4 regions of the Xanthobacter albus genome follow, and region 3 is predicted to be linked to each of the others. Evidence: predicted binding sites of a transcription regulator. Region 3 holds the regulator's gene; each other region holds the start of a gene.
What was found. The regulator LexA, encoded in region 3, represses DNA repair genes until DNA is damaged. The targets are predictions, from matches to a motif close to TGTTCNNNNTGTGTTCNG.
Positions count from the first base shown of each region.

Region 1: uvrA (excinuclease ABC subunit UvrA) is a predicted target of LexA. The motif match lies at 1,422-1,439, and genes of this name have one in related genera.
Region 2: V5F75_RS05190 (YifB family Mg chelatase-like AAA ATPase) is a predicted target of LexA. The motif match lies at 1,311-1,328, and genes of this name have one in related genera.
Region 4: parE (DNA topoisomerase IV subunit B) is a predicted target of LexA. The motif match lies at 1,456-1,473, and genes of this name have one in related genera.

Region 1 is NZ_CM195532.1:2,452,109-2,455,325, forward strand. Features, by position in the region: gene uvrA (excinuclease ABC subunit UvrA) at 1-1,215, opposite strand, end outside; gene ssb (single-stranded DNA-binding protein) at 1,701-2,261, shown strand; gene gyrA (DNA gyrase subunit A) at 2,469-3,217, shown strand, end outside.
Region 2 is NZ_CM195532.1:1,169,410-1,172,626, forward strand. Features, by position in the region: gene V5F75_RS05190 (YifB family Mg chelatase-like AAA ATPase) at 1-1,250, opposite strand, end outside; gene V5F75_RS05195 (MFS transporter) at 1,467-2,777, shown strand; gene V5F75_RS05200 (class I SAM-dependent methyltransferase) at 2,931-3,217, shown strand, end outside.
Region 3 is NZ_CM195532.1:3,255,945-3,259,161, forward strand. Features, by position in the region: gene moaC (cyclic pyranopterin monophosphate synthase MoaC) at 1-136, shown strand, start outside; gene V5F75_RS14605 (molybdopterin molybdotransferase MoeA) at 168-1,382, shown strand; gene lexA (transcriptional repressor LexA) at 1,552-2,265, shown strand; gene V5F75_RS14615 (ComEC/Rec2 family competence protein) at 2,392-3,217, opposite strand, start outside.
Region 4 is NZ_CM195532.1:2,319,295-2,322,511, reverse strand. Features, by position in the region: gene V5F75_RS10345 (MgtC/SapB family protein) at 82-1,332, opposite strand; gene parE (DNA topoisomerase IV subunit B) at 1,568-3,217, shown strand, end outside.

The DNA.
Region 1 (3,217 bases), 800 kb from region 3:
CTCCGTGTCGTAGGCGCGCATGCCGTCATTGTAGGAGAAGGTGATCTTCTCACCCTCGGAGCCGTAGAGCAGTACGTCCCGCGCCTTCTGCGGCAGGTCGCACCACGGCACGTTGAGCTTGAACTGGTAGTGCTTGGCAAGGGCGTCCAGCGTCTGCCCATAGTAAGGAGATGTGGATTTCGCCCAGGGTGCGATGGCCCCCTGCTTCAATGAACGCATCCTGTCCGGCACCACGAGGTCGGCGTCGATGGTCTGTTCCACGCCAAGCCCGTCGCAGGCCGGGCAGGCGCCGAACGGATTGTTGAAGGAGAACAGGCGCGGCTCGATCTCCGGAATGGTGAAGCCGGAGACGGGGCACGCGAACTTCTCCGAGAACAGGATGCGCCGCGGCGCGCCCGTCTCGTCCTTCTCGTCCGCGAACTCGGCGACCGCGATGCCGTCGGCAAGGGCGAGGGCGGTCTCGAAGCTGTCGGCGAGGCGCTGGGCAAGATCCGCGCGCACGACGATGCGATCTATCACCACGTCGATATCGTGCTTGAACTTCTTGTCGAGGGCGGGCGCGTCCGCGATCTCGTGGAAGGTGCCGTCGATCTTGACCCGCTGGAAGCCCTTTTTCATCCACTCGGCGAGTTCCTTGCGGTACTCGCCCTTGCGCCCGCGCACCACGGGCGCGAGCAGGAAGAGCCGCGTGCCCTCGGGCAAAGCGAGCGTGCGGTCCACCATCTGCGACACGGTTTGGCTCTCGATGGGCAGGCCCGTGGCCGGCGAGTAGGGCACGCCGGTGCGCGCCCACAAAAGGCGCATGTAGTCGTAGATCTCGGTGACCGTCCCCACGGTGGAGCGCGGATTCTTGGAGGTGGTCTTCTGCTCGATGGAGATGGCCGGTGAGAGGCCGTCGATCTGGTCCACGTCCGGCTTCTGCATCATCTCCAGGAACTGGCGGGCGTATGCGGAAAGACTCTCCACATAGCGGCGCTGCCCCTCGGCATAGATGGTGTCAAAGGCGAGCGAGCTTTTGCCCGAGCCAGACAGGCCGGTGAACACCACCAGCGCATCGCGCGGAACGTCTAGGTCCACATTCTTCAGATTGTGCTCGCGCGCGCCGCGGACGGAGAGCGTGCGAGCGTCCCGCCGCCCCGCTGTCCGATCGGCGGTCTCGGACACGGGCGATGCAGAAGGGGCCGTACCCCTGAGGGAAGAAGCGCGATCCGACATGAAATCCAACCACGCGCGGCCAGGCGCCGGCGCGAAACATTCAGGGCAGGGAGGCGACCGCCATCGGCGAGACGCGGGTGAGGGTCATACAGAAACCGGAAGAACGGGCGGCAACCTCAGGTGTGCGCGTATCGCTCGCCCATTCCGCCTCGGGAGTTTCACTCATGGCCACGGCTCGAATTTAGTGCAGCGTTTGCATTGCGGAAGGGAACATATCGAGAACTTAAATGTGGTGCGAGTCAAAAATTCAAGGGCTGCGTGAAAAATGACGCTTGCCTGGGCGGGATTGGTTGAATAGAACGTAACAAGAACAAGCGTCGACGCGCCGGTCTGCTGTGGGTATGGTTCCTGGTTCGGGGCTTGAGGTGGCGCCAAGTCTTTGCGGTGGACAACATGGGTTGGGCCTCGCATGTCGCGGCATGCCGGCTAGGGTGCGCGGCAAGATGGGCGTGCAACGCGCGCAGGCAGAAGCAGGAGGCGAGGCGATGGCCGGCAGTGTCAACAAGGTGATCCTGATCGGCAATCTGGGACGCGATCCGGAAATCCGCACGTTCCAGAGCGGTGGCCGAGTCTGCAACCTGCGTATCGCCACCTCCGAGAGCTGGCGCGACAAGGCTTCCGGCGAGCGGAAGGATCGTACCGAGTGGCACGCGGTTGCCATCTATAACGAAAATCTCGTCAATGTGGCCGAGCGCTTCCTGAAGAAGGGCTCGAAAGTCTATCTCGAAGGCCAGCTTGAGACCCGCAAATATGAGAAGGATGGCCGCGACGTCTATGTGACCGAGGTGGTGCTGCGCCCCTTCCGCGGTGAGCTGACGCTCCTGGATGGCCGCGCCGGTGGCGAGGGGGGAGAGGACTTCGGTGGTGGCGGCTCCGATTTCGGCTCCCAGGGCCCCATGGGCGGAGGCGCGGGAGGCGGTTACGGCGGTGGTTATGGCGGGGGCGGTGCGCGACGGTCCGGCGGAGGCGGCTCCGGCTCCGGCTCCGGCGGCGGCTCGGGTGGCGGGCGCCCCTCCAACGATCTGGACGACGAAATCCCGTTCTGACGTCCTGTCTTGGCCGCTCCGGCATTCCGCCTGCGGGCGGCCATTTCGACACAAAAGGGGCTGAATGTTCTCCAGTGCCCCGTAGGGCTTCTGTAAGTTATTGATTTAAAGAGGTAAAAAATCACTCTCGGGATGGTGTTTCGCTGGCGTCGGGCGCGTGAATCGGCTAAAAGTCGGTAGCGAAAATCACCACGAGAGTATCGACTTTTGGCTGAGCCCGAGACGCCGAAGCCCGGCAGCGAGCTGCCTTCGGACATCACGCCGGTTTCCATCACCGAGGAGCTGTCTCGCTCCTATCTCGACTATGCCATGAGCGTCATCGTCGCGCGCGCTTTGCCCGACGTGCGCGACGGCCTGAAGCCGGTGCATCGGCGTATCCTATTCTCGATGCACGAGAACGGCTACGAGTGGAACAAGCAGTATCGTAAGTCTGCCCGCGTGGTTGGCGACGTCATCGGTAAGTATCATCCGCACGGCGACCAGTCGGTTTATGATGCGCTGGTGCGCATGGCGCAGGATTTCGCCATGCGGGTGCCGCTGGTGGACGGCCAGGGCAATTTCGGCTCTGTGGACGGCGATGCGCCGGCGGCCATGCGTTATACCGAGGTGCGTCTCGAAAAGATCACCAACACGCTGCTGGACGATCTCGACAAGGACACGGTCGACTTCCAGGAAAACTATGACAATACCGAGCGTGAGCCGAGCGTTCTTCCCGCCAAGTTTCCGAACCTGCTGGTGAACGGCGCGGGCGGCATCGCCGTCGGCATGGCGACCAACATTCCTCCGCACAATCTGGGCGAAGTGATCGACTCCACCGTGGCGCTCATGGACGATCCCGCCATGGAGCCCGAGGCGCTCCTGGATCTGCTGCCGGGGCCGGATTTTCCCACGGGCGGGCTCATCCTCGGCCGCAGCGGCATCCGCCAGGCGTATCTCACCGGGCGCGGTTCCATTCT
Region 2 (3,217 bases), 2.1 Mb from region 3:
AGCTGCCGCGCCAGCGCCACCCGCGCCGCCACCTCCCGCGAGCCTTCCGCCGGCGCGGGCAGGACGAGATCGGCGGCGCTCACCGCCGGCACTTCCAGGTGGATGTCGATGCGGTCGAGGAAGGGGCCGGAAAGGCGGGCCTGATACTCGTCCGCGCAGCGGGGGCCGCGCTTGCAGGTGTAGCCGGGCTCCCCGGCGTGTCCGCAACGGCAGGGGTTCATGGCGGCGATGAGCTGGAACCGGGCGGGATAGGTGACCCGGTTGTTGGCGCGGGCGATCAGCACCTCGCCCGTCTCCAGCGGCTGGCGCAGGGAATCGAGCACCTGGGGCGAGAATTCCGGCAGCTCGTCGAGGAAGAGCACGCCATTGTGGGCGAGAGAGACCTCGCCGGGCCGGGCCTTGGCGCCGCCGCCCACCATCGCCGCCATGCTGGCGGAGTGGTGCGGCGCGCGGAACGGGCGCCGGCTCACCAGCCCGCCGTCCCCGATGGCGCCCGCCACCGAGGCGATCATGGAGACATCCAGCATCTCGGCGGGCGCGAGCGCCGGCAGGATGGAGGGCAGGCGCTGCGCCAGCATGGACTTGCCGGCGCCCGGCGGGCCGATGAACAGAAGATTGTGGCCCCCCGCCGCCGCCACTTCCAGGGCGCGCTTCGCCGTTTCCTGGCCCTTCACGTCCCGAAGGTCGAGGGTGGCGGGGCCATCGGTCCGCATGCGCGGCTCGGGGCGGGCGAGGGCCTGGCGCCCGCTCATGTGGTTGGCAAGCTCCAGGAGGGTGGCGGGGGCGAGGATCTCCATCTCGGGGCTGGCCCAGGCGGCTTCCGCCCCGCAGGGCGCGGGGCAGACGAGAGCGTGGCCGCGCGCATTGGCGCCGATGGCCGCCGGCAGCACTCCAGCGACGGCGGCGATGGTGCCGTCGAGCGCGAGCTCGCCCACCACGGTGAAGCCCGCCAGCGCATCCGCCGGGATGGCGCCGATGGCGGCCATGAGCCCCAGCGCGATGGGCAGGTCGTAGTGGGAGCCTTCCTTCGGCAGGTCTGCGGGGGCGAGATTGATGGTGATGCGCCGCGCCGGCAGGGCGAGGCCGGAGGCGATCAGCGCCGCGCGCACGCGCTCCTTGGCTTCCGTCACGGCCTTGTCCGGCAGGCCGACGATGGTGAAGGCGGGCAGGCCCGCCGCCACATGCACCTGCACGTCCACGGGGCGCGCCTCCACCCCCTGGAACGCCACCGTCGCCACCCGCTGGATCACCGCTGCGCCCCCTGTTCAGCCGTGGATTGCAAAATCCTACCGAACGGCTGTCCCAGGGGCAAGAACAGAGTATGAACGGTGCCGCTTTCGGCGCGGCGGCACGGATTCGCGCGGAACTCTGCCCGTGTGCAGGTCTCTCGCGCATCGCGATACCCGGCGCGGGCGGAAAGGGCTAGGATCGGGCCGGGACGAGAAGGCCCGCTGAGGAGGCCCGCAATGGCGGCGACACGTTTCCGGTTCGTGGTGGTCCTGCTGCTGTTCGCCATCACGGTGGTGAACTATGTCGACCGGGCCGCGATCTCTTATGCGATCCCGCTGATGGAGCAGGCGCTCGGGCTCTCCAAGCTGGATGCGGGCACCATCCTCGGCGCCTTCGGTCTCGGCTATGCGGTCACGACCCTCCTCGGCGGCATCGCTGTGGACCGCTGGGGGGCGCGCGGCGTGCTGGCGGCGGCGGCGGTGCTGTGGAGCTTCTCCATCGGCCTCACGGGCGCGGCCACGGGCTTTGCCGCGCTTTATGCGGCGCGGGTGCTGCTAGGGGTGGCCGAGGGGCCGAACTTTCCCGCGCTCACGGGCGCGGTGAGCCGCTGGCTGCCGCCCCAGGAGCAGGCGAGCGCCCTCGGCTACGCGCTGGTGTCGGTGCCGCTGGCCCTCGCCATCGGCGGCCCCATCGTCACCCAGCTGCTGGCGCTGCTGGACTGGCGCTGGACCTTCGGCGTGCTGTTCCTGATTTCCGTGGTGTGGGTGCCGCTGTGGCTGGTGCTGTTCCGCAACGATCCCGCCCGCTCGCGCCACGTGAACGCGGAGGAGCTGGCCCATATCCGCGCGGGTGCGCCGGCCTCCGGCGCGCGCGGGGCGGGCGGGCATGGTGTGGGCGGGCGCGAGGCGCAGGACGCCCCGGCCGGCGGGCGCGGGATCGCGCGGCTGCTGCTGACCAATCCCACCCTGCTGGTCAATTACTGGGCTTTCTTCGTCTTCGGCTATTTCCTGTTCTTCTTCATGACCTGGCTGCCGAGCTACCTGCACCAGGTCTACGGGCTCGATCTCACCACGGTCGGCGCCTTCACCGTGCTGCCGTGGCTGGCGGCGGCGGTGGTGCTGTGGGCGCTCGGCCACTGGTCGGACCATCTGCTGAAGACCACCGGGCGGCTCAGGGTGGCGCGCTCCTACCTCATCGCCGGCACGCAGCTGGTGGCGGCGGTGGCGGTGGTGCCGGTGGCGTTCGGGGTCAGCCTGCCGCTGGCGGTGGCCTGCATCACGGTGGCGGTGGCCGCCTCCATGGGCGCCAACGCGGCCTATTACGCGGTGAACGTGGACATCGTGCCGCAACGGGCGGCGACCGCGCTCGGCATCATGGACTTCGCCTTCGCCGTGGCGGGCTTCCTCGCGCCGGCGCTCACCGGCTGGGTGCTGCACCTGCGCGGCTCGTTCGACGACGGCTTCTGGCTGATGGCCGCCCTTGGCGCGTCCTCGGTGATCCTGGTGCTCGCCTTCCACCACCCGGACCGGGACCGCGCAGCCGCCTGAGGTCCCGGTCTTCGGTCGGTGCCGAGCGGGGTTCAGGCGCCGCGCGGGCTTTCCGAAGCGCCACCCGGCGGGTAGCCGGCATTGCCGCTGCGGCAGGTTGCCCACGGGTGCCGGGTTTGGCACTGGTGCACGCGGAACGAGGGAGGACACGCCATGACCGAGGACACCACGCGCGCCGCCAGCCTTGCGGATCTGGTGGCGCAGCAGTTCGGGCCCCAGGCTTCGGCCTATGTGGCGAGCCCCGTGCACGCGCAGGGGCCTGATCTCGCCGCCCTCGCCGCCCTTCTGGAGCGCGAGCGGCCCGGGCGGCTGCTCGATCTCGGCTGCGGTGGCGGCCATGTGAGCTTCACCGCCGCGCCGTTCGTGGCGGAGGCGGTGGCCTATGACCTTTCCGGCGCCATGCTGGCGGCGGTGGCGGAGGAGGCGACGCGCCGCGGGCT
Region 3 (3,217 bases):
GCTCACCGCCGTGTCGGTCGCCTGCCTCACCGTCTATGACATGGCCAAGGCCGTGGATCGCGGCATGCGCATCGAAGGCATGCGGCTGTTGGAGAAATCCGGCGGCCGCAGCGGCCTGTGGCAGGCTGAAGGCTGAACCCGCCCATGCAGAAAAGAGGAAGCGCGCCATGGCGCTGATGAGCGTTGAGGAGGCCATGAGCCGCGTGACCCATGAGGTCACCCCCCTGGGAGTGGAGGAGGTGCCGGTGGAGGTGGCCGCCGGCCGTGTCCTGGCCGCGGATCTCATCGCCCGCCGCACGCAGCCGCCGGCCGACATGTCGGCCATGGACGGCTACGCCGTGCGCGCCGCCGACATCGCGCAGACGCCCGCGTCCCTCACCGTCATCGGCGAATCGGCCGCCGGCCGTCCCTTCGAGGGCGGCGTGGGTGCCCGCGAGGCCGTGCGTATCTTCACCGGCGCGGTCGTGCCCGAGGGTGCCGACACGGTGGTGATCCAGGAGAACACCACGCGCGAGGGTGACCGCGTGACCACCACGGCCGCCACCGCCGCCCTGCGCAACGTGCGCAAGCGCGGCTGCGATTTCCTGGAGGGCGCGCCGGGCCTCACGGCCGGCCGGCGCCTCACCAGCCGCGACATCATGCTCGCCGCCGCCATGGACCATGCCTTCCTGCCGGTGGCGCGCCGGCCGCGCGTCGCACTCATCCAGACCGGCGACGAGCTGGTGCTTCCAGGCCGCGGCACCGGCGCGCCGGGTGAGATCGTGGTCTCCAACGCCTTCGGGCTCGCCGCCCTTGCCACTCAGGCCGGAGCCGAGGTGACCGATCTCGGCCTCGTGGGCGACGACCTTGCCGACATTCGCGCCATCGTCGCCCGCGCGCTCAGCGGCGCCTTCGATCTCGTGGTGTCGTCCGGCGGCGCCTCCGTGGGGGACCATGACCTCATGGCGCCGGCCCTGCGCGCCGAGGGCGTGGATCTCTACGTGCACAAGATCGCGCTGCGGCCCGGCAAGCCGCTGATGTACGGCAGCCGTGGCGCCGTGCGCGTGCTCGGCCTGCCCGGCAATCCGGTATCTTCCCACGTCTGCGCGCTGCTGTTCCTCGAGCCGCTGGTCCGCGCCCTGCAGGGCGATGCCGCCGCCGGGGTGCGCACCGCGCCGGCGCGCCTCGCCGTGGACGTGCCCACCAACGACCAGAGGCGCGATTTCATGCGCGCCCATATGGAGCGTGATGCCGACGGCTCCGTGCGCGTGACGCCGGCCACCTCACAGGACAGCGCCATGCTGAGCATACTCTCCGCCGCCGACTGCCTGCTGGTGCGCGCGCCTTTCGCCGCAGCCGCCAAGGCGGGAGATCCATGCGAGATCATTCCGTTCCACGATTAGGCTACCGTTAATTCCATCTTCACCCTTGCGGAACACAAAAGGAACAGATAGAAGCTGTTCATGATTTGTTTCGCATTCTTTGCGACGCTGCCGCACGCGATCTCCTTCCTCCTGGAGGGTGGAGAATCAGCGCCGTGGATGGCCGGCAGCACCGGGAACGGGGGGTGAGATGCTGACGCGCAAGCAATACGACCTGCTTCGCTTCATCCATGAGCGGCTGAAGGAGACCGGTGTTCCGCCCTCCTTCGACGAGATGAAGGAGGCACTGGACCTGCGCTCCAAGTCCGGCATCCACCGTCTCATCACGGCCTTGGAGGAGCGTGGCTTCATCCGTCGCCTGCCTAACCGGGCACGTGCGCTGGAGGTGGTGCGGCTGCCGGAGAGCGTCGCCCCCGGCCTCGCCACGCAGCGCAGTGGCGGGCGCGGCTTCTCCCCCTCCGTCATCGAGGGGAGCCTCGGCAAGGTACGCCCGGTCGCTGAAGACGAGGAGGAAACCGGCCACAGCGTCGTGGTGCCGGTCATGGGGCGCATCGCGGCTGGAACGCCCATCTCCGCGATTCAGAGCCGCAGCGCCACCTTGAACGTGCCGCCGGAAATGCTGGGCCAGGGCGAGCACTTCGCCTTGGAGGTGCGCGGCGACAGCATGATCGAGGCCGGCATCCTGGACGGCGACACGGTGCTGATCCGCAAGTGCGACAGCGCGGACACGGGCGACATCGTGGTGGCGCTGGTGGACGAGGAAGAGGCCACCTTGAAGCGCCTACGCAAGAAGGGGGCCTCCATCGCGTTGGAAGCCGCGAATCCCGCTTATGAAACACGCATCTTCGGGCCGGACCGCGTGCGCATCCAGGGCCGGCTCATAGGGCTCATGCGGCGGTATTGAGTTCGGAACCCCCATGCGTTCATGGGCGTGCTTCCGGCCTTATGCAGCGGTGTGGCCGGATGGAATGCAAAGGCGGGCTGAGGCTCGCGGAGGTGCATGACGCATAGCCAAAGCGTGGGAGATGCCTCACTCGCTGGCGGCGTCCTCGACCTCTGAGCCCGGACCCGCCCCTTCCGGCTTTCGGAGAGGAGCCGGCGGTAGCGGCATCCAGGGCCGGCGGATGGCCGGATCGCGGGCGGGCTGCTCGCGCAGGGCGCCGCGCTCCAGAAAGAAGGCGAGCGTACCGGTGCGCTCCAGCTCCTTCGGTGTCAGCACGCGGGCCGGGCAGCCGCGGGGCGGCGTCTCCTGCGTCACGATGATCTTCGCGTTCAGGCAATCCGCCGCCAGGCCCTCGGCCTTGCGCGAGACTGCGAGGGTGCCGCCACCCGGCAGAGGGGCCACGCAGCCCAGGGGATCGCAGGTGAATCCGGCTTCGAGGGCGACCCCGCTTACGGCGCGCCGCGCACCCTCCCGCGCGAGCCACTGCTCCACCATCATTTTCTGGCCCTTGGCACCGATGACCGACAGGTGCCCGTCGGGGCCGCGCACGGCCACGGCTGCGGCGTTTGGCGCCACCAGGATATCCGGTGGACGTGGTGCGCCCGACACCAGGATCGCAACCGCCAGCGCTGGCACCGCAAGGAGGCTCGGCAGCCCCCGCAGCAGGCAGAGCGCGAGCAGCGCCACGGTGAACCAGAGGAGGGCAGCCGTATTCACGGTGTAGATTCGCGTATCGGCGCCGGGCAGCGCCGCCACCCAATCGGACACCGCCACCATGATCTCGATGCCGATCCCCATCACCGGCCACGCGAGCCCGTCCCATCCGAACGGCATGAGCAGCACGCCGAGAAGGCCGAAGGGCATGACGAGCAGCGACACCGCCGGCATCGCGACGAGATTGGCGAGCACACCG
Region 4 (3,217 bases), 940 kb from region 3:
CGGCATGAAGCCAGAGCGGAAAGGCCGCGTCGAGGCACCCGCGCGCAGGGCCTCCATGCGGCCGCGTCCAACCCCGCCCGCTCAGAGCGCGTGCGTCACCAGCAGCATCGCGAGCGCCGCCGCGGCGGCGACGCCGGTGGCGGCGGAAAAGCGCGCGGTGAAGGCGCGCGTGCCCCCGGCGGCGGCGAACGCGACCCGCCCCACCCCGTTCATGCCCAGCGCGATCAGGATGCACAGGGCCGCGCCCTCCATGGAAAGGCCGTTTCCGGCGAGACGCGTGGCGTTCAGCGAGGGCACGTCCACGTCCACGAGGCCGGCGACCGCGCTCACCGCATAGAGGCTGTCCGGCCCCACCGCCTTCAGCAGGAAGCCGCTGACGGCGGAGACGACACCGAACAGGGCGGCGAACGCCGCGAGGGGGGCGATGTCGATGGGGTTGCCGAGCCGGGCCTCCCCCCGCGCGCCCGCGCCCCGGCGCATCATGAGCAGGCCGCAGATGCCGAAGCCGGCGGCGGCGGCCAGGGCCGGCGGGCCGAGATGAAGCAGCAGCTCCGGCCGCACCAGCAGGCAGATGGCCAGCACGCGGAGCACCGAGACCATGGCCGCCAGCGCCGCGCCCCCCGCCAGCAGGCCCGCGGGCTCGCCGCCGCTGGCGCGCCGGGCAAAGGCGATGGTGACCGCCGTGGAGGACACCATGGCGCCCCCGAGCGCGGAGAAAAGGATGCCCTTCTCCGGCCCCGCCACCTTCACCGCCACATAGCCGGCGAACGAGATAGTGGCCGTAAGCACCATGAACAGCCAGATCTGGCGCGGATTGATGCTGTCGAAGGGGTCGATGGTCCGGTCCGGCAGCAGGGGCAGCACGATGACGGTCATCACCAGCAGCAGCAGGGCCGAGCGCAGCTCCGGCCAGGTGAGGTGCCGCACCATGCGGTGGAGCATCTCCCGCTCGGCGAGCAGGGCCGTGACGGCGATGGCGCCGGCGGCCGCCGCCTCCGTATCGCCCACCACCGCCAGCGCGCCGAGGGCGAACACCAGGATGGCGGCGACGATGCCGGTAATGGAATAGTCGTCGTCGCGCACCATCTCGCGATACTTGAAGGCGGCAAACAATGCGCTGGCGGCGAGCCCGGCCATGATCAGCAGCGCCGGGCTCGCCAGCGCCTGGGAAAGGGCGGCACTGACGCCGCCGAGGAGCCCGATCAAGGCGAAGGTGCGGATGCCGGCGGTGCGGCTGCCCTCCTCCTCCTTGCGCTCGCGCCACCCGCGCTCCACGCCCACCAGGAGGCCGATGGCGAGGGAGACCGCGAGGTGAAAGATCAGATGGTCCATGATGCTCCGGGCCGCTCGGGCGGGACTGCCGCTTCCGCTGATCCTAGCCGAACCGGCGGCCGAGGTCCGCCATGCGGTCGCGGCCTCCTGGCGCCATGGCTGCGCCGCTGCCCGCGCGCGGCGCGTTTCTATTTTGTTCCCGTCAGGCGCAAGCTCTGCCATCATCTGGCCAGCGATGGTCGCGCCGGAACACGATTCGCGTGCGCGGTCCCCTGCCCTCTGCTATCGACGGCCCATGTCCGATACCGACGATCTCTTCGGCTCCGCCTCCCGCTCCCGCGCTGCTGCCAAGGCGCCGGCGCGGGGCAAGGCTGCCGCCGTTCCCACCATGGCCTCCGACTACACCGCCGCCCACATCGAGGTGCTGGAAGGGCTGGAGCCGGTACGCCGGCGGCCGGGCATGTACATCGGCGGCACGGATGCCAAGGCGCTGCACCACCTGTTCGCCGAGGTGGTGGACAATTCCATGGACGAGGCGGTGGCGGGCCACGCCTCCTTCATCGAGGTGCACCTGGGCACCGACGGCTACCTCACCGTGACCGACAATGGGCGCGGCATCCCGGTGGAGGACCACCCCAAGTTTCCCGGCAAGTCCGCGCTGGAGGTCATCATGACCACCCTGCACGCGGGCGGAAAATTCGACAGCAAGGTCTATGAGACCTCCGGCGGCCTCCACGGCGTGGGCGTCTCGGTGGTGAACGCCCTCTCCGACCACCTGGAGGTGGAGGTGGCGCGCGAGCAGACCCTCTACCGCCAGCGCTTCTCCAAGGGCCTTCCCGAGGGGCCGGTGGAGAAGGTGGGCCGCATCACCAACCGGCGCGGCACGCGGGTGCGCTTCCACCCCGACCCCGAGATCTTCGGCCCCGCGCTGCGCTTCGAGCCGGCGCGCGTGTTCCGCATGGCGCGCTCGAAGGCCTACCTGTTCGGCGGAGTCGAGATCCGCTGGTCGTGCGACCCGGAGCTTCTCAAGGGCGTCGAGGGCGTGCCGGAGAAGATGGTGTTCCGCTTCCCCGGCGGCCTGCGCGACTATCTCGCCGCCGATCTCGAAGGCCACACCCTGGTGCATCCGGACCTCTTCTCTGGCCGCATCCAGAAGCCGGGCGGCCATGGCTCGGTGGAGTGGGCGGTGGCCTGGGTGGCCGATGGCGACGGGGGCATCGCCTCCTACTGCAACACCATTCCCACGCCCGATGGCGGCACCCACGAGAACGGGCTCCGGGCGGCCCTGCTGAAGGGCCTGAAGGACCATGCCGAGCGCTCCGGCCAGGGCAAGCGCGGCGCCGTCATCACCGGCGATGACGTGACCACCGGCTGCGCCGCCATGCTCTCCGTGTTCGTGCGCGAGCCGGAATTCCAGGGCCAGACCAAGGACCGGCTGGCCACCACGGAAGCCGCGCGTATCGTGGAAAGCGCCCTGCGCGACCCCTTCGACCACTGGCTCGCAGCCAACCCCAACCAGGCGAGCCGGCTGCTCGAGCATGTCATCGACCGGGCGGAGGAGCGCCTGCGCCGCAAGCAGGAGCGCGAGATCTCCCGCAAGACGGCGGTGCGCAAGCTGCGCCTGCCGGGCAAGCTCGCCGACTGCTCCAACACCGAGGCGGCCGGCTCCGAGCTGTTCATCGTGGAGGGCGATTCGGCCGGCGGCTCCGCCAAGCAGGCGCGCGACCGCAAGACCCAGGCCGTGCTGCCCCTGCGCGGCAAGATCCTCAACGTGGCGAGCGCGGGGCGCGACAAGCTGGCCCAGAACCAGCAGATCTCGGACCTCACCCAGGCGCTGGGCTGCGGCACCGGATCGACCTACCGCGACGCGGACCTGCGCTACGAGAAGGTCATCATCATGACCGACGCGGACGTGGACGGCGCCCACATCGCGTCCCTGCTCGTC